One region of the Paenibacillus macerans genome, then DNA from elsewhere that is predicted to be linked to it. Evidence: riboswitches for the same ligand, from Rfam matches in the RefSeq annotation. Region 1 holds a riboswitch; each other region holds the start of a gene.
The links. A riboswitch is a leader RNA that binds a small molecule or an ion and turns the genes downstream of it on or off. The one in region 1 is predicted to bind cyclic di-GMP.

Region 1 (4,409 bases):
ATCGGCGGCGAGGACATTCAGCCATTGTCGATAGATCGGGTACACCTTCAGGCCGGTGTTGTGGATGCCGACATTCTGGCCGAGGAGTCGGTCGGCGGCGAGCATCTGCAGCAGGGAGCGGTGCAAAGCGGGCATATTGCAAACGCGGCGGTCGGCAGCGCACAGCTTGCCGATGAAGCGATTGCCTCGCGCCACCTGAAAACCGGCGCGGTCGGCGCGGAGCACCTTGCCTTTACTCCGGTCCAGACGCTGCTGGATCAGCCGGCCAAACAGCTGTTTGGAATGTCGGCGTTTTTGTTGCAGCGCGATGAGGCCGAAACGCAAGTGAAGATTGAATTTGAAGAGCCGTTTGCTAATCCTAACTTTGTTATCGTTGCAATGACGAACCATTCGGCTTTTTACGCCACGCTAAGCGAACAAACTCAAGAATCGGCCGTCATTACGATTTCCAGGCTGAAGGAAAGCCATGTCCACTACGGCTTCGTCATGTGGATTGCCATCGGAAACGCGCATTAGAGTGTAGGGCCGATAAGATCGTAGCAAGGCCGCCGAGTTTATTCGGCGGCTTGTTGCCGTGCTTGCCGGGCGGGGAATTATTCCCGTCTGTGCCATATTCGTAGTGGGACTGACGGCATGGGCTGCGTATAGCAGCGATGGGCCGTATCCATTGGAAGTATCCAATAAACTTCGCTCAAACCGCCCATTTTGCACCTTGCCGAGTCTCATCTATTTGGATAGTATCCAATCAAGCGTCCAAATTTACGATTGAATTTCCATTTTAATTGGATATATCCAATGAGGTTTCGCCGGGGCTGTTTGTGGCTTCGCTGATCCGCCCTGAATCCGCCCTGAAGCTGACCTGAAGCTGTCACTGAAGTTCCTTAACACTGCCCCGAACTGCGTCGGATTACCTAAGGCCTGGCCGTGATTCCGGCTCGAAAAACGGCTGCATATTCCGCCGGTCAATCGGGCTTTCTCACGGCTCAGATCGACCGTTTTTTAGTATTTACACAATCTGCTCTGGCGTGTTAGTATGAAACCAACTAAAAAATAGCAAAGACTAGAAGGGCAAACTTGCCGAAAGACAAGGACGCAAAGCCACGGGCCTAAAGTACCAGCAACAGCTACGGCAGCCGGGTTTCTATAGTTGGATAGGCGTCCTCTCTTTCTTCGGGTTCTCTTTCTTCGGGTTCTCTTTCTTCGCTAGAAGGTTCATGAAGAAGGAGTTTTTTTATGTCTGAAATTTGTCGAATAAACATCAATAATGTCGAATTATGTAAAACGGGGAGATAGTTTATGGCAGAACGAGAGAATAGCGATCCGTTATTAGAGGTCTATCTTCACGAGAATTCGCAACTGCTCGAGCAGTTGGAACAGATCATCCTGGAATGCGAAGAGCTTAACGCTTTTCCGTCCGCCGCCATCCACGACATTTTCCGTATTATGCACACGATCAAAGGCTCCTCCACGATGATGAATTTCGATAACATCGCGGCTTTGTCGCACATCATGGAAGATCTGTTTGCGTTTATCCGCGAACATCAGCCCCGCTTGGCCGATTGCACGGCGTTGTCCGAGCTGGTGCTGCAGGGCGGCGATTTCATTAAGCTTGAGCTGTATAAGATCAGGCAGGGCGATTCTCCCGACGGGGACGCATCTTCGCTGAAAAGCAGCATTACCGGATATTTGGAAGAACTAAAAGCCGCACAGCATGCCGGGCCGGCAGTTTCCCCTCTTCAAGGCCCCGAAACCGGCAAACGTCAGGATGGTGAGGTCTCCCCCTCCGACGCTCATTTAAAAGCCGTTCTTTATTTTGATGACGATTACAACATGGAGAATGTTCGGGCATATCAAGTCGTTCACAGCCTGCAGGAAATGACCGAGCATTTCGCCTACTGGCCCGAGGACATTGCCGAAAATCCCGAAACAGCCTCGCTCATAAGAGAGCAGGGCTTCCAAATTCTGTTCCGGAACGGCGAATCCGCGGACACGGTAGCTGCTTACCTGTCGCAGGCGCCATCCTTAAAGCATTTGGAAATGATCAATTTGCCGGAACAAAGCCGGGCAGAGCCTGAGGCAGAGACGGCCGCCGCGGCAGAGACGCTTCAGCCGATACCCGAAGCGGAAGCGCGAACAGGAGAGTCTACGGCGGCACATTCTGCAGCGCACGCAGCAGCACTTTCTACGGACGCCGCACCTGCCTCCCCTTCCGAGCCGGGCGCCGCCGAACCCTCCCAGGTGCCGGGAGCGGCTGCCCGCACTTCGCAGCCGCCGGAGGCCAAAACGCAGGATATTGCCAGAGCTAATGCCTCGCAGCATTCCAGTTTCATCAGCGTGAATTTGGCCAAGCTCGACGAGTTGATGGACCTGGTCGGCGAGCTCGTCATCGCCGAATCGATGGTCACGCAAAACCCGGAATTAGCCGGACTGGAGCTTGAACAGTTTCAGAAGGCCGCCCGGCATCTGCGGAAGATCACCGGCGAAATCCAAGACAAGGTGATGTCGATCCGCATGGTGCCGCTGGTTAATACGTTCCAAAAAATGAACCGCATCGTACGGGATATGTGCAGAAAACAGGATAAATCAGTCCGCTTGGAACTGCTTGGCGAGGATACGGAAGTGGACAAAAACATCATCGAGCACATCTCCGATCCGATCATGCACCTTGTACGGAACGCGATCGACCACGGCATCGAAACGCCGGAGGAACGCCTGGCAGCGGGCAAGGAAGAATCCGCGACGTTGACCCTTGAAGCGAAAAACGTCGGCAACGAGGTGTTCATTATCGTGCGCGACGACGGCAGGGGGCTGAACAAAGCGAAAATTTTACAGCGCGCCCGCGAGCGGCAAATGCTGTTCAAGGACGAATCGGAGATGAGCGACCGCGAGATTTACAACTTGATTTTTCTCCCCGGCTTCTCCACGAAAGAGGTCATTACCGAGTATAGCGGGCGCGGGGTCGGCATGGATGTCGTGATGCGCAATATCGAAAGCGTTGGCGGGAATGTGTCGGTGGACAGCGCGGCAGGCGAAGGAACGACGATTACGATCCGCATTCCGCTGACGCTGGCGATTATCGACGGCATGAACGTGAAGGTGGGGAAGGCGAGATATACGATCCCGACGACGGCGATCAAGGAATCGTTCCGCGCCGCCCCCGGCAGCGTGGTCACCGATCCCGACGGCAACGAAATGGTCATGGTGCGCGGGCAGTGCTACGGAGTACTGCGCCTTTACGAACGCTATAAGGTCAAGACCGAGATTACCGCGATGGAAGACGGGATTTTGATCATGGTGGAGCAGGACGGCACGCCGTTTTGCGTTTTTGCCGACGAATTGCTCGGGCAGCAGCAGGTTGTGGTCAAGAGCTTGCCGGCGTATATCCGTAAAATCCGGAACATCGGGGGCTTGGCCGGCTGCACGATGCTCGGGGACGGAAGCATCAGCCTGATCCTCGATGTCGGGGGACTCGTCAAGGCATCGGCATCATAGGACAACCAAGCAAAGGAGAGGGAGACATGGCGAATCAAGAGGCAAGCCTGCCGCTGGAGCAGGACGACGACACGCAGAAAGGAAAGTTCCTCACGTTTATGATCGGGAGCGATGTTTACGGCATCGAAATCAAATTCGTCACCGAAATCATCGGCATCCAGGCGATTACCGAGGTGCCGGAGTTGCCGGAGCATATCCGCGGCATCATCAATTTGCGCGGCAAAATCATTCCGGTCATGGACGTGAGGCTGCGCTTCAAAAAGCCGTTCCGGGAGTATAACGACCGGACCTGCATCATCGTCGTGGATATGAAGGACATTTCGATCGGGCTGATCGTCGACAGCGTCGCCGAGGTCGTCACGATTGCGGAAGAGGATATCGTTCCTCCGCCGGAGATCAAAAGCGGCAGCCAGCAAGGTTTTATCAAAGGGGTCGGAAAAGTCGGCGGCGAAGTCAAGCTGCTGCTGGACGGCGACAAGCTGCTTCATCATGATGAAGCGGAAAATTTAAGTCAACTGTAAACGAAAACCGCAACGGGGGTTATGGAAAATGATGAAGCTAACGATCAAAGCAAGATTAATCCTGTCCTTTAGTCTTTTGGTTCTCTCCCTGGTCGGCCTCGGAGTGTATTCGATCAATTCGTTAAACCAAGTGAATCAGCAGTCCACGGTCATCAGCGATACATGGCTCCCGGCGATGGATGCGGCCCATGTCATGAACACGGCCACTTCCGATTACCGGACCACCGAATTGCGGATTATTTTGGCGGAGAACGACCCGCAGGGATTGAAAGAGATGAAAGAGCGTTTAAATAATAAAGTCCAGGAATTGCAGCAGCTGATGACCGGTTACGAGGAGCAGACCCAAAACGACGAAGAGGCCGCCCGGCTGTATAACGTGTTTAAACAGGAGTGGGC
Region 2 (4,409 bases), 240 kb from region 1:
GTCGGCGATCCCGTTCATCATGTTCGCTACGCCTACCGCCCCGGCGCCGGCGCAAACGGCCAGCTTCCCGGAGGTGCTGGCATATCTCGCCGCCATATAAGCCGCTCCAGCTTCATTTTTCGTAATGATCGGCTTCATATCGACATCGATCAACGCATCGTAAATCGGACCGATGATTCCTGCCGGAATCCCAAAAATACAATCCACTCCGGTTTCCTTCAAATACTTGAGTATGGCTTCGGCTATGTTCATATTCCGGATATCTCCTTATCCTAGTGTTGAAACGCATCTCTGTATTCGTTCACCAGTGCTTCCGCACGTTCGATCTCCTCGGCGGAGAAAAAATGCAGCTTGCCTATCGAGGCGACAACGACAATCCCCTGTACCGCGCCGTCCTGCATGACGGGAATAACCATGATGCTGTCGATCCCGAACAGAAAAAACTCATCGGCCGACCTGGGATCGTTTTTGACGTCCTGGACCACTGCCGCCGTTTGGGGATGGGCCATCAGTTCGCGAAGCAGGCGGTCATGTTCGATATAGACCGGATTTTGCGCATGTACGCTTTTCCACCGCTCCACGCCAAGGTGATCCGTTTTCGTTTTCAACACCGGGTTCAAGCGGCCTTCCCTGATTTCGTGATAGGCGATATCGGCCACGCCGGTCAGGCGTTCCAGCGCTTCAAACAGCAAAGCTAATCGTTCCATGTCCATCCTCCTCGCTTGCTAGATTGAGTATCTGTTTAATAGGGACTTCAGTTTTTCGGCTTCCGTCTCGAGCTGCTTGGAAGATTCGAGCGTTTCTTCCATGGCGGTCAACTGTTCTTCCGAGCAAGCCATGATCTCCTTGGTCCCGGCCAGATTGACCTCGGTAATCTCGAGCGTCTGTCTTACGGAGTCCATGATTTGTTCCGTGCTTGCGCTGATCTGCTGCGTCACCGCGGAAACTTCCTGAACCCGGGTGGACACCTGCTCGGCCAAATGCACGATTTGCTGGAACGAATCGCCGGCGGAGGTAACGAGGACGCTTCCGGTCTCGACCTCGGCCATGACCCGTTTCATCGCTTCGATCGATTGATCGGAGCCTGTGCGGATATGGCCGGCCATCTCGGCGATGTCCTTGGCCGATGCCGCCGATTGCTCGGCAAGCTTGCGGATTTCGCCCGCGACCACTGCGAACCCTTTGCCGTATTCGCCCGCTCTTGCGGCCTCGATAGCCGCGTTTAATGCCAGCAAATTGATTTGACTGGAAATTTCCGAGATCAGCAGAGTGACCTTGTCGATTTCTTCCGTCCGCTCGCCGAGTTGGTTTACGGTTTGCGACGAAGCGACCGTGGTTTCGTAAATTTTGCTCATTTGGTCAACCAGGCGGTCGATGCCTTCATTGCCCGCATTCGCCTGAGCCGCGGCCTCGGTCGCTTCCTCCGCCACACCTTGCGCTGACAGGGCGATGTGCTCCATGCCTTTTCCGACTTCTTCAAGCATCAAATGGTTGTTCCGTGCACTTTCGACGAGCTGCTCGCTACCTTCGGAAATCATTTTGATCGATTCCGTGACCCCTACAACGAGGTCGTTGCAAAACTCCATATTGCCCGTCAAGTCCCGCGACGTATCGGCTACCTTGGCCGACATGTCCTGCATTTGCCCGGCCGCTTCCCTTAATTGGGCGCCGATCAGCTTCAGGTGGCCGGCCAGTTCGCTGAATTCGTCCATCACCTGGACGTCGCCGTCGAAGGCTAAATCGCCTTCCGTCATGGCTTTGGTCCGCTCGGCCATTTTTTGGAACGATTTGTCGAGCAGCCCGGCAATCAGCACGGCCTCCCCCGCGCCGATCAAGGCAAACAGGGCGATCATCAGCGCGGCGGCCCAGACGTTCATCAGTCCAAGCAGACAGAAGATCAGAACGAGCACGATCGCCAGCACCGCAAGCGGTCCGGCAATCAGCAACAACAACTTGCGGGCTAAGCCTTTACCGAAATGGGATAATTTCAAGTTACTTACTCCTTTGCTGTCACTCTAATACCCTTAGCAGCTGCCGTTTTCCGTGTTTCGCCGTTTTAACTTTTTTAGAAGCAGGTCCCCTCCTTCCTTGTCCGAAGCTTCGCCGCGACGTTTTAACCTGGCCCCAAGCCCTAATTGAAACCAAAAAAAGACTTTCGCGAAGAAAGTCCGGCGGCCAACAAGCCATGATTCGGCATAAGGTTGGCATCCCGGCGGTCATGATTCCGTTAAGAATTTTAGATCCGTGGCTTTGCGTCCCTGCCTTTCGGCCAGGTTTGCGATTTACATCCTATTCCTTGTATTTGGTTGTGAATGATGGGAGAGTGAAGTCGCGGCGCTCCCACAGATTAGGAATATATTACTTATATCGGAAAGCGGGCCCTGATATTTCATAAAATTTTCGGCAAATTCAAAAAATTTTCAATAATAGGGGACTATAAGGGGATGACTTTGGCTCTAGAAAAAGAAGGTAAAATATGGGTCTAATAGGAATAATGTACTATATATCCTATTTTAGATTCAAGGTATTGATGGCGACCTATCGCATACGGCTGGGTTCAGTTTTCCTGGAAAGGCTTAGGTGTTCGAAGCAAAATTGGGTTCGCAGAAAATCTAACGGTTGTAATAGCGGCTATTTGACGAAAAAAGCCCTGTTCAAAATTTTAACGGTTGTGAGAAGCGTTATATGCCTGAATCTAAGCAAAATGAGCCGGATTTCAGTGAAATAAGCGCTATGGCAACCGTTACAATTTGAAATCAACGTTTTTTGAGCGAATAGCGGTTGTGGCAACCGTTAGATTAGTTGTGGCTAGAGAATTAATGCAACGCTAGTGCCGAGTAAGGTCGTCCGGTGTCCGTTAGATTCTGAAAGCCGGCGATTTCGCCGAAATAAAGGCGTCTCGGTCCGTCGCCAGGATCCAGCGGGAGAGCTCACCGGGCTTGCTTAAGCGAAAATAAAACCGCCGGACGGTCAAGCTAAACAAGGAGTTAGCCTGCCATCCAGGCGTTAATTAAAGCAGCGCCCCCGCCGTTTGGTCAGCTCCGCTCCAGAATGGTAGCCAGCGTTGTGCGGTCGAGCCCTTTGACGAGCCGGATCAGCAGCTCCTTGGCGGCCGCGTAGTCGTCGGTATGGATGATGGACGACGAGGTGTGGATATAACGCGAGCAGATGCCGATCACGCCCGAAGGCACGCCGATGCCGCTCAAATGAACCGGACCGGCGTCGGTTCCGCCTGTGGATACAAAATATTGGTATTTGATGCGGTGCGTATCGGCCGTGTCCCGGATATACTCGACCAGCCCCCGATGCGTCAGCATCGTCGGGTCGAACACCCGCAGCAAAGCGCCTTCGCCCAGCTTGCCGAAGGCCCGTTTGTCGCCGGTCATATCGTTTGCGGCGCTGGCGTCCAGCGCAAAGAAGATGTCCGGCTGGATCAAATTGGCCGCCGTGCGCGCTCCCCGCGTGCCCAGCTCCTCCTGCACATTGGCTCCGCAGTACAACACGTTGGGCAGTTTTTCCCCATGCAAAGCTTCCAGCAGCTCGATCGCCAAACCGACGCCGTACCGGTTGTCCCAGGCTTTGGCCATGATTTTTTTCGGGTTGACGAGCGGAGTAAATTCACAGATCGGCAAAATCTGCTGCCCGATCTGCACGCCGGCCGCTTCCGCTTCCTCGCGGCTGTCGGCGCCGATATCCAGGTACATCGCTTTCAGGTCGACCGGTTTGCCGCGCTGCGCTTCATCGAGCAGATGGGGAGGCGTCGATCCGACCACGCCGACGATCTTCCCTTTCGGCGTAACGATCTGCAGGCGCTGCGCCAATACCGCCTGGCTCCACCAGCCCCCGAGCGGCTGAAAAGACACCATACCGTTATCGCTAATGCCGGTCGTGATGAAGCCTACCTCGTCAAAATGCCCGGCGACCATGACCCGCGGTCCCTGCTCATCGCCGCGCAGTACCCCAAACAAACTGCCGAGCCGGTCTTGAACGAACTCCTGCGTAAAAGCGGACATTTTCTCCTTCACCAAGGCGCGCAGCTCCCGCTCAAACCCGGGGGCCGCCGGAAATTCGGTCAGCTGTTTAAACAGCTGCTGCGTTTTTTCATTCATCTTGTTTCTCTCCTTTTTTTCCTGCAAATGGCAAGGCCATACGCTTTCTACATTTAGTATGAACCACCTTGTTCCGATTGTCCATGCGCCTGAAAAGGCCTGTTCTTTTGCCGCCGGGCCAAGCACCAAATTCGCGGCGGCGCATATACTTTAGCAAGCAAGGGGCCAAATAAGGGAGGCAAAAAAATGGAACTCCGCTCCATGGATTGGCTGTTGATCTGTCTTCTCTTTATTCTGCTGGTCATCATTCTTTTGTACCTTTAAAAACAAATAGGACGCCTTGGACGCCAGTTCCGTTGT
Region 3 (4,409 bases), 1.7 Mb from region 1:
TGCCGGGCAACCGTCCTCTCGCTTCCATCACATCAATTTCGCCGGATGCGGCCCACGAACCGTAGACATTATCTTGCGGAAGCATCCAGAAGGCCGGCCAGATGCCATTTCCTGCAGGCAGCTTGGCGCGAAAATCCACTCTGCCGTATTTGAGCGAAAAATGATCTTTGGTATTGATTTTCCCGGAGGAGTATTGTGCATACCGGCTAGGATCCTGCGGGAAGGATTTGGGCTCGTTTAAGGCCCGGATGTTTAACTTTCCGTCCTGGATAAATACATTTTGCGTACTGTTTGTATAGTGCTGCAGTTCCGCATTGCCCCAACCCCAGGTACCGGGATCGTCATTGAGATAGTAACCCAGTTCATAGTTCCATTTGCTCGTATCCAGCTTATTTTCGCTAAATTCATCCTGCCAGATGAGCTCCATGCCCTCAATGGCCGGGTTGCTTGGCGTTCCGACAGAAATATCCTCGCCATCGGTTACATCCGGACGGGGAGCGTTCGGGTTTCCGATAAAGGTGTAGTAGACGAAATTATCACCGACATTTCCGCCCGCCTGCCCGTTTAATGGATAGCCGATGCGGATCTGCAGATCTTCCTGGATGGGCTGGAACCATAGCCCGTAGATGTGGTCGACCCAATACCCCCACTGATTGGCGGCGGACATGTTATTGTAACCGTTGGCGGAGTATACAAATCCGCTCTGACCGGAATCCCCTAAATTGACCCATTGCCCACCCATGTTAATCTGGTATACGAAATTTCCAAGCTCATCGGCTACCGGCGCGTTTCCATCAATCTTAGGCAGCGGCACACCGATCGCACCGCTTTCATTGGCCGTGAAGGTCGTTCCGTCGTAGGGAGTAATGACATAAGAATTTCTTACGGGTTCATTAAAGATAATGGTATAAATGACGTTAACCAAAGAGGTTTTCGATTCTAATTTGACGTTGATCGACTCCGTGACGTTAAACCAGTAGCCGCCGCCTCCATCGGTGAAATGGCCGAAGTTTTTATCGTAGATCCAGCCGCTGGCCGCATTGTTGTCAATATCGATCCATGCACTGCTGTTTACAGGTTTTACGTACACTTTCAAATCATCGGCCACAGCTGCAAAGGGGATTGCCGGATCATTGTTGAAAACCGGATAGGTAAAGCCGGCGCCGCCCGTAGTATCCGCCGTAATTTGCGGCCCTTGTGTAGGCGTCATCGCCGTAATGGTGGTTTTGTTGATGTTTTGAAACACAAGAGTGTAATCCAGCGTAACCCCATTCGCTTTGGAGTACAGTTGAATTTCGGTTGTCGCGGAAAGAGTGAACCAATAACCGTTAAAGCCGCTGTCGCTCCAGTGGCCCCAGTTTTGGTTGTAGACAAAGCTGCCGGCACTGTCAATATCGACCCAACTGCCGCCCACTTTCACATTAACGCCCAAGTCTTGGATCACATCATTCCAGGTGGCGGAGCCTCCATTGAATTTAGGCATCACAAATCCGTAACTGGCTTGTCCAACCCCTGATTTTGTGATGACAGGTCCGTCCGACGCTGAAAAATAATCCATAGAGGTGATAGTGGCCGTTCCCGCTCCTTCAGCGGCCTGAACCGGCGAAGTTGATAGCAGGCTGACGCTGGCCATCATAACTAGCGCCAGGAACAAACTGAAAACTTTTTGCTTCATAAATACCCTCCCTTAATCAATAGTGGATTCTCCTATCCCATACACGGTCAGGAAAATACTAACATTATAGTACATTTTTATTCTATCGAATGTGATCACCGGATGAACAGGTGCTATTTTTTTGGTGGGGTCCTATTTTTTCGGGTGAGTTCGAGTGAGTTCGGGGGAGGAATGATAGTTCGACAAAATTCCAAATTTTCTCTTGATGGTATTCCATATATTTGATATGATAGATTCACAAAAGCTGATCACGATAACGGCAAACTTGTCGAAAGATAAGGACGCAAAGCTACAGGGCCTTCTTGACGAACGTCAATGGCAGCCAGCTACCGAACGAAGATGCTTTTTTGTTTTTTTGGAGAAGATGTATCAGTATCTGTGAAACTCTATTACGAAAATAGCAAACTTGTCGAAAGACAGGGACGCAAAGCCACAGGGCCTTCTTGACGAAACGTCAATGGCAGCCTGGCCGCCGAAGGGAGTTTGCAGTATGCGCAACATTGTGTTCGCTATTGTAGGGCTTTTTGCGTTATTGATGTGGGCTCCGGATGTACAAGCTGCCCCGTCCGAAGATTGGTTGGGTTTGGAGCAGTTGGACCGTGGCGCCGTCGTCATTCGTTATGATGCGGAAGCCGGGGCCAAAACGAAGCTCATGATCGCAAAAGGTAATGACAAATATACCTATGTCCTTTCGCCGGATAAGCGGCAGGAAGTATTTCCGCTCCAGATGGGCAATGGTGAATATAAGGTTACCGTTCTGGAACAAGTCAGCGGTACCAAATACAAAATCGTTCAGGAAGCGGCCGTTACACTTCAACTTGCGGATGACAGCAAAGTGTTTTTGAACTCTGTGCAAAATGTCGATTGGAGCGATAGGGATCAGGCAGCCCAGCTTGCGAAGAAGCTTGCCCAATCCGCTCCGTCCGACGAGAAGAAAGTGCACGCTATTTATGAATATATTGTCGGGACGATCCGGTACGATCATACTCTGGCAGCCAGCGAATTGACGGACTACCTTCCCGATAGCAACCGCACGTTGGCAGGGCGGAAAGGGATGTGTTACGACTATGCCTCCTTGTTCGCTTCCATGTTGCGGAGTATCGGAATTCCGGCCAAGCTTGTTATGGGAACTTCGGAATACGTTGATGTTTACCACGCTTGGAATGAAGTTTATTTGAACGGACAATGGGTAACCATTGATACAACTGTCGATGCGGGCTGGAAGAGCAGTGAGACAGGGGTCAACATGATTAAAGACGCCTCGCGTTATTCCCCGGTGAAATACTATTGATTTTTACGAAATAAACATAGGCTTTGGACGATATGTCCAAGGCTTATTTGGCGTTGTTGAGAAATTGTATAGTATTGGCATATATAATGGCGGAAGCCCATTTGGTTCTGAAGAAAATACAGGCACAATTCATCGTGCGCCAATAAAGATCAGCGGAGGTGATGGACTGAAAATTACCCTATCGACATGTTGTCCGATGGATGCATGGCCCGAATTGCGCACGGAAGGCGGATCGGAACCGAATATAATGAGGGTGATGTAGAGACAGAGGGAGAGATTACGAGGAAAAAGGTTTGTGGAATCGTTGTGGCATTGCTGTTGCTGATGCAGACGCTGTATGGCGCATCCGTTTGGACGGCGAACGCAGCGGCCGGCGTGCAAGAATCAACGGGCAGCGCGCAAGAATCCGTGACGGATAGCGTATATGACCGGCCGGCGCCAGTCGCCAGGCCAGTCGCCAGGCCAGTCGCCAGTGCGGAGAGTATTTTAACCAAAGTCGTGTTAACCGATTTAAACGGTACCGTGATTGATGCGGTGTATAATCCCGATAGCAGTTTGGACGTCGGCGCGGCCGTCAACCTCAGCTATGAATGGGAGCTTCCAAACGGACACGGCTACAAGAATGGAGATACATTCAGCTTCGAGCTGCCGCGGCAGTTTGAAATTTTTACGGATATTGATGCCCCGCTTCTTGCCGATCAAGGGAAAGTCGGCCGGTTTACGGTCGATCTGAACGGGAAAGTTGTGATGACCTTCAATGATTACGTGGAGAGTCATTCCAACATCGCCGGCAAGCTGGAAATTCGTACGGAATTTAAGAAGGAAGTCCTTAAAGGCAGTACGGAAGTCGTTATTGCCATTCCAGTAAAAAGCGGAGTGCAGACCGCTATCGTGAATCTGAAGCCGAAGGGCGGAAAGCTGATCGAAAAGCAAGGGAAAGCGATCGGCAAAGATCGGATCGATTGGACGGTTCAAGTTAACAAGTCGCTGGAAAAAATCAAGCACGCGGTGATCACTGACGCACTGCCTGAAGGTTTGGAGCTTATTGCTGACTCTGTGGAGGTTTACCGTTTGCAAGTTAACGGTGACGGATCGGCGGCCCTTGGCGACAAGGTAGATTCCGGCAAATATAAGGTCGAAACGAACGGTGGCGCGAAACTGGAGCTTGCGTTCCAGGATGAGACGATCGGCAAGGCTTATGAGATTCGCTTTTCGACGAAGCTTACCGGTGAGCAGTCGCGCTTTGAAAACACCGCTGTCTTGTCCGGCGACGGAACGGAAGATGCCAAATCGACCGCTACGGTAACGGTAAACCGCGGCCAATTTTTGGATAAATCGTTTAGCGTGGATAACAGCACCGGAATCATCACTTGGACTGTGAAATACAATTTCAATGAAAAGAAGATTCCAAAAGAGAAAGCGGTCATCACGGATGAATTCAGC
Region 4 (4,409 bases), on a different contig from region 1:
GGAGGATTCCTTTTTTCAAGCCTTGGGCAAACTGCCCGGCGTGTTGGCGGACGCTGGCGCCGATCTGGCGCTTTTGGGCGTGGCTCCCGACGCGCCTGCGGATAAATTCGGTTATATTGTGACGCAGCAGCCGGCCGAAGCGGACGGAAGCTTGCGGGTGCGAGCGTTTGTGGAAAAGCCTTCCGCGGCTAGGGCCCAAACGTTGATTGACGAGGGCGCCTTATGGAACTGCGGAGTGTTCGTGTTTCGGCTTGGATTTCTGCTTGATGCGCTTAAGCAAAGGGGCCTGCCGGCGGATTACGATGAGCTGCTCGGCATGTATAAGCTGCTTCCGCGCCAAAGCTTCGACATCGAGGTGGTGGAACGAACGAAGCGCATTGTAGCCGTTCCTTATCAAGGCCGCTGGAAGGATATCGGCACATGGAATTCGCTTTCGGAAGAAATGGAGCAGCAGGTCAGCGGGAGCGGTTATGTCTGTCCGGATTCATCCGGCTCCCGGATTGTCAATGAGCTGGATATCCCCGTGGGCGTATGGAGAGTGCCCAACATTGTCGTGGCCGCGGGACCGGACGGTATTCTGGTCACCGACCGGGAAGCGTCGGCCGGCATTAAAGATATGGTGGCTCAAGTCGAAATCACCCCCCGTTTTAAAGAAACCGGGTGGGGCCGGAAGACGGTGTTGACCGCAAGACGCGCGGGCGAAACGGAATCGTTGACCAACCGGGCCGTGATTTCCGCAGGCCGTTTTATCGGTTATCATGAACATGGGCGGCGCAAAGAAATCTGGATCGTGATTGCCGGCGCGGGCGAAGCGTGCATTGACGGCCAAACGTTTCCCGTAGAGGCGGGAAGCGTTGTTGTCGTTGAGCCCGGCATGAAACATGCGCTGTTGGCGTACAGCGATCTGGAGTTGATCGAACTGCAAATCGGCCGAAAAATCGAAGACAGCGACATGATCCGTTATGCCGATCCTTGGATGGCGAAGGAGGGAAAGGGGGAAGAGCAAAACCATGAGGTGCCGGCCAGGCGGTAAAACCGGACAAGCGGTTGGCGAATGAGAGAAAACATGGCTGAGGAACAACAGGACATCGATACGTACTACTTGGAATCATTTCAGGAAGGTATCCTTAAATGCGACACTAGGGGGACGATCGTGTTTATGAACCGCAGGCTCAAAGATTTGTTCGGCTTGGAAGAGATGACGGGGCAGGATATTACGGCTTTTACCAAAGCTATGGATGCGAACATTCAGCAGGAGGACCATAAGCTGACCAAGACCATACAAGCGTTTCGAAAAGGAGAGGTGAACGGAAATCAGGGGAAGTTCCCATATGCCCAAGGACCTAGGCGTTTGTTCTCGTTTTATGTAAGCCCGGTATTGGATACCGCGCAAACGGCGTGTTACGGGTATTTATTGGTATTTCGGGAATGCGGCGAAGAAGAGGCGGCCGATCCGCAGAGACGCGAAATGATCAGCGTGGTCTCCCACGAATTAAGGACACCTCTGACGACGCTGCTGGGCTATGTGGAAATGTTGATGCAGTACGATATTTCCGCGGAGAACAGGCGGCGTTACATGGAAATCATTTTTGCGGAAGGAAACCGGTTGTCCCATCTGCTTGAGGATGTTTTGGACAGTGAGCGGCTGGAATCGGGAGGGTATAACTATCATAAAACTTATGTACCGCTGATTGAACTCATTCACGAAGTGACCGAACGGTGGAATTTGAAATCATCGCATCTTATCGAGGTGGATTCCGAGGTTGAAGACGCTTTCATCTACGCGGACCGGTTTAGAATGTCTCAAGTTTTTGACAATTTAATCAGCAATGCGATTAAATATTCTCCCGGCAAACCATTAGTACTCATCCGAATCGCGGAAGAAGCAGACTATTATATCATCGAGGTTACGGATTACGGAATAGGAATTCCCGCGGAGATGCATGCGCGGCTGTTCGATAAATTTTATCGAGCCGGCAATTCGGGTTCCCGTCAAATTAAGGGCAGCGGCGTGGGCCTTTATATCGTCAAAAAAATTGCAACAGACCACGGGGGGACGATTACGTTAACCTCGGAAGTAGGGCAAGGAAGTACATTCTGCTTGCGTATGCCAAAACCCGTTCATTTGGATTAAGCGTTTCCTATTTTATAGCACAAAAACCCAAAACGGCGCTTGACCAAACGATCATGAGAAACTCCTGCGAAAAGCGCAAAACATAAGGGCAAAAAATGCCGCTATTCCGGCGATATCCGTCAATTTGAGAGAAATAGAGACGATTTATGCCGCTATTGTCTTCAGTCGCAAGGAAACGCCCGCGTTCTGGGCCCTTCACAAGCGAATAAGGAACAAAGATGCCGCTAATGGGGATGAACATGCCCGGCTCCGGATAATAAGCACATAAATTACCGCTATTTTGAAGACCGGCGTTTGGTGCGCTCCAGCAGCCGACTGTCGAATACCTGTTTTCTAGGTTGAGCCTACTTAAATTAATATACATATAAAAAAACAAAAAAAGCCTTCTGTTCGGTAGCTGGCTGCCATCCTTGCGGGAAGGCCCTTTAGCTTTGCGTCGCTGCCTTTCGACAGGTTTGCCGTTTATCGTAGCCGCTTTTTTCACAAAAAACATCGTATCACGATTCCATAAAACATGCAATCCATTTCCTGGTAATCCGGGTGCGCAAAATTTCTCTTGCCACTCTTGGAATATTAAGGTATGATAATACCCTTCTTGCAAAATCGCCTTGACTGAAGTGGACGGGTCTGCCCGTCTATGAGGGGGGACCCCCCCTCTAAATAAGCTTATCGGAGGTGTTTAACCGGATGCTTTATTTCACGCTGGCTTCCAAAGCCTATGCCCGCAATTTGCAGTACCGCGGAGCCCATATGGTGCACAACCTCGCGAGCGCGATGTTCGGATTTATGTATGCGTGCATCTGGATCGGGTTGGGGAAGGACCACCCGCTGGGAGAGTACGGAACGCAGGGAATGGTGAATTATATCGCCTTCACCCAGGCGTGTCTCTGGATCACCAGCTTCATCACGAACGGGCTCGGCATCCCCCAATCCGTCAGGACCGGGCAAATCGCGCTTGATCTGATGCGTCCCGTCCATCTGTTCAGCCATACGATGGCCAGGGAATGGGGACAGATCGCCTACCAGTTCATTTTCAAATCCATCCCGATTTATCTCCTGTATTTCTTCATTTTTTCATTGCAAATTCCAAATCAATGGACCGCCGTGTTGTACACCGTGTTAGGGTTGCTCGGGGCCTCCTATCTGTCGATCTGCATCAATTATTTGATCGGCGTAAGCGCCTTGTGGACGATGGAATCGTCCTGGCTCTATTGGGCCAATAGCGCGCTGATCAATTTGCTTGCCGGATTTTTCATCCCGTTGGAATGGCTGCCCGGACCGCTGGAAAACCTCGCCTGGCTATCGCCTTACCCTTACCTGCTCTATGTTCCCACAACGATTTATCTTGGAAACGGAAGCGGCTCCGCCTTATGGGGAACGCTGCTTTGGTGCGTCCTGATGACTGCTTGCTGCTTGCTGGCAACCCGGCTGCTGCGGCGGAAAGTGGAGGTGCAGGGCGGATGAACGAGAGGAAGGGGCCTGGCGCTGAGAACGGGCAAAAGCCTGGGAGAGGGCGGAAGCCAAAGAACGGGCGGAAGTCTAAGAGCGGGCAGAAGCCTATGAGCGGCATAGACGGCACGCACGAAATGTACGATGACATTAGCGGCAGCGGCGGACGATTTTCGAAGGTCACTGCCGGCCCGGCCCGGTCCGCTGGCGCGAAGCCGATGTCTTGGCTGAACCTGTACCGGCTGCTGATCCGTACGAGCATAAAAAGCCGGATGCAGTACAAATTCAATTTTGTGCTGGGTACGGTGCTGGCCGCGTTGATCCAGATTTCCGAATTTCTGATGATCGCGATCGTTCTGGACAAGTTCGGCGTAATACAGGGCTGGTCGGTTTACGAGATCGGGTATTTGTTTGCGGTGATGACGTTGTCCAGGACGCTGTACCGCACGTTTGCCGAGGAGGTGCACCATCTGGAAAAATACCTGGTCGGCGGAGAGCTCGACCAGCTATTGACGCGGCCGATGCCGGTGCTGCTCGCTTTAATGCCGCAGAACTTCCGGCTGATGCCCGGCGAACTGCTGCAGGGCGGTTTCATCCTGTGCTGGTCGCTCGGCGCGATGACGCATAGCGGACAAGTCGGCTGGATTGCAGTACCGTTTACGCTATTCATTATCGTTACCGGCGCGGTCATTTTGTTTTCTATCGGACTTGCTACGGCTACGCTCGGTTTCTGGACGACCCGCATCAGCGAACTGCAAAACTTCACCGAGGATGCCGCTCAAACGGCGGCGCGATACCCGCTCACCCTGTATCCGAAGTGGATGTC

Region 2: it holds a riboswitch for cyclic di-GMP, as region 1 does, so the genes downstream of both, DYE26_RS32755 (methyl-accepting chemotaxis protein) here and DYE26_RS31745 (chemotaxis protein CheA) in region 1, are expected to answer to the same signal.
Region 3: it holds a riboswitch for cyclic di-GMP, as region 1 does, so the genes downstream of both, DYE26_RS24095 (transglutaminase-like domain-containing protein) here and DYE26_RS31745 (chemotaxis protein CheA) in region 1, are expected to answer to the same signal.
Region 4: it holds a riboswitch for cyclic di-GMP, as region 1 does, so the genes downstream of both, DYE26_RS33165 (hypothetical protein) here and DYE26_RS31745 (chemotaxis protein CheA) in region 1, are expected to answer to the same signal.

Annotation. Positions count from the first base shown of each region.
Region 1 covers NZ_UGSI01000002.1:1,894,602-1,899,010, forward strand. The annotation lists gene DYE26_RS31740 (WIAG-tail domain) at 1-516, shown strand, start outside; cyclic di-GMP riboswitch class I at 1,058-1,146, shown strand; gene DYE26_RS31745 (chemotaxis protein CheA) at 1,297-3,492, shown strand; gene DYE26_RS31750 (chemotaxis protein CheW) at 3,519-4,013, shown strand; gene DYE26_RS31755 (methyl-accepting chemotaxis protein) at 4,042-4,409, shown strand, end outside.
Region 2 covers NZ_UGSI01000002.1:2,139,071-2,143,479, forward strand. The annotation lists gene DYE26_RS32745 (thiamine pyrophosphate-binding protein) at 1-252, opposite strand, end outside; gene DYE26_RS32750 (GAF domain-containing protein) at 273-707, opposite strand; gene DYE26_RS32755 (methyl-accepting chemotaxis protein) at 726-1,991, opposite strand; cyclic di-GMP riboswitch class I at 2,201-2,290, opposite strand; gene DYE26_RS32760 (M42 family metallopeptidase) at 3,036-4,109, opposite strand.
Region 3 covers NZ_UGSI01000002.1:213,182-217,590, forward strand. The annotation lists gene DYE26_RS24090 (glycoside hydrolase family 16 protein) at 1-1,675, opposite strand, end outside; cyclic di-GMP riboswitch class I at 1,924-2,009, shown strand; cyclic di-GMP riboswitch class I at 2,065-2,152, shown strand; gene DYE26_RS24095 (transglutaminase-like domain-containing protein) at 2,166-2,966, shown strand; gene DYE26_RS24100 (collagen binding domain-containing protein) at 3,273-4,409, shown strand, end outside.
Region 4 covers NZ_UGSI01000001.1:3,585,794-3,590,202, reverse strand. The annotation lists gene DYE26_RS16180 (sugar phosphate nucleotidyltransferase) at 1-1,033, shown strand, start outside; gene DYE26_RS16175 (PAS domain-containing sensor histidine kinase) at 1,067-2,134, shown strand; gene DYE26_RS33165 (hypothetical protein) at 2,142-2,510, opposite strand; cyclic di-GMP riboswitch class I at 2,524-2,604, opposite strand; gene DYE26_RS16170 (ABC transporter permease) at 2,822-3,598, shown strand; gene DYE26_RS16165 (ABC transporter permease) at 3,802-4,409, shown strand, end outside.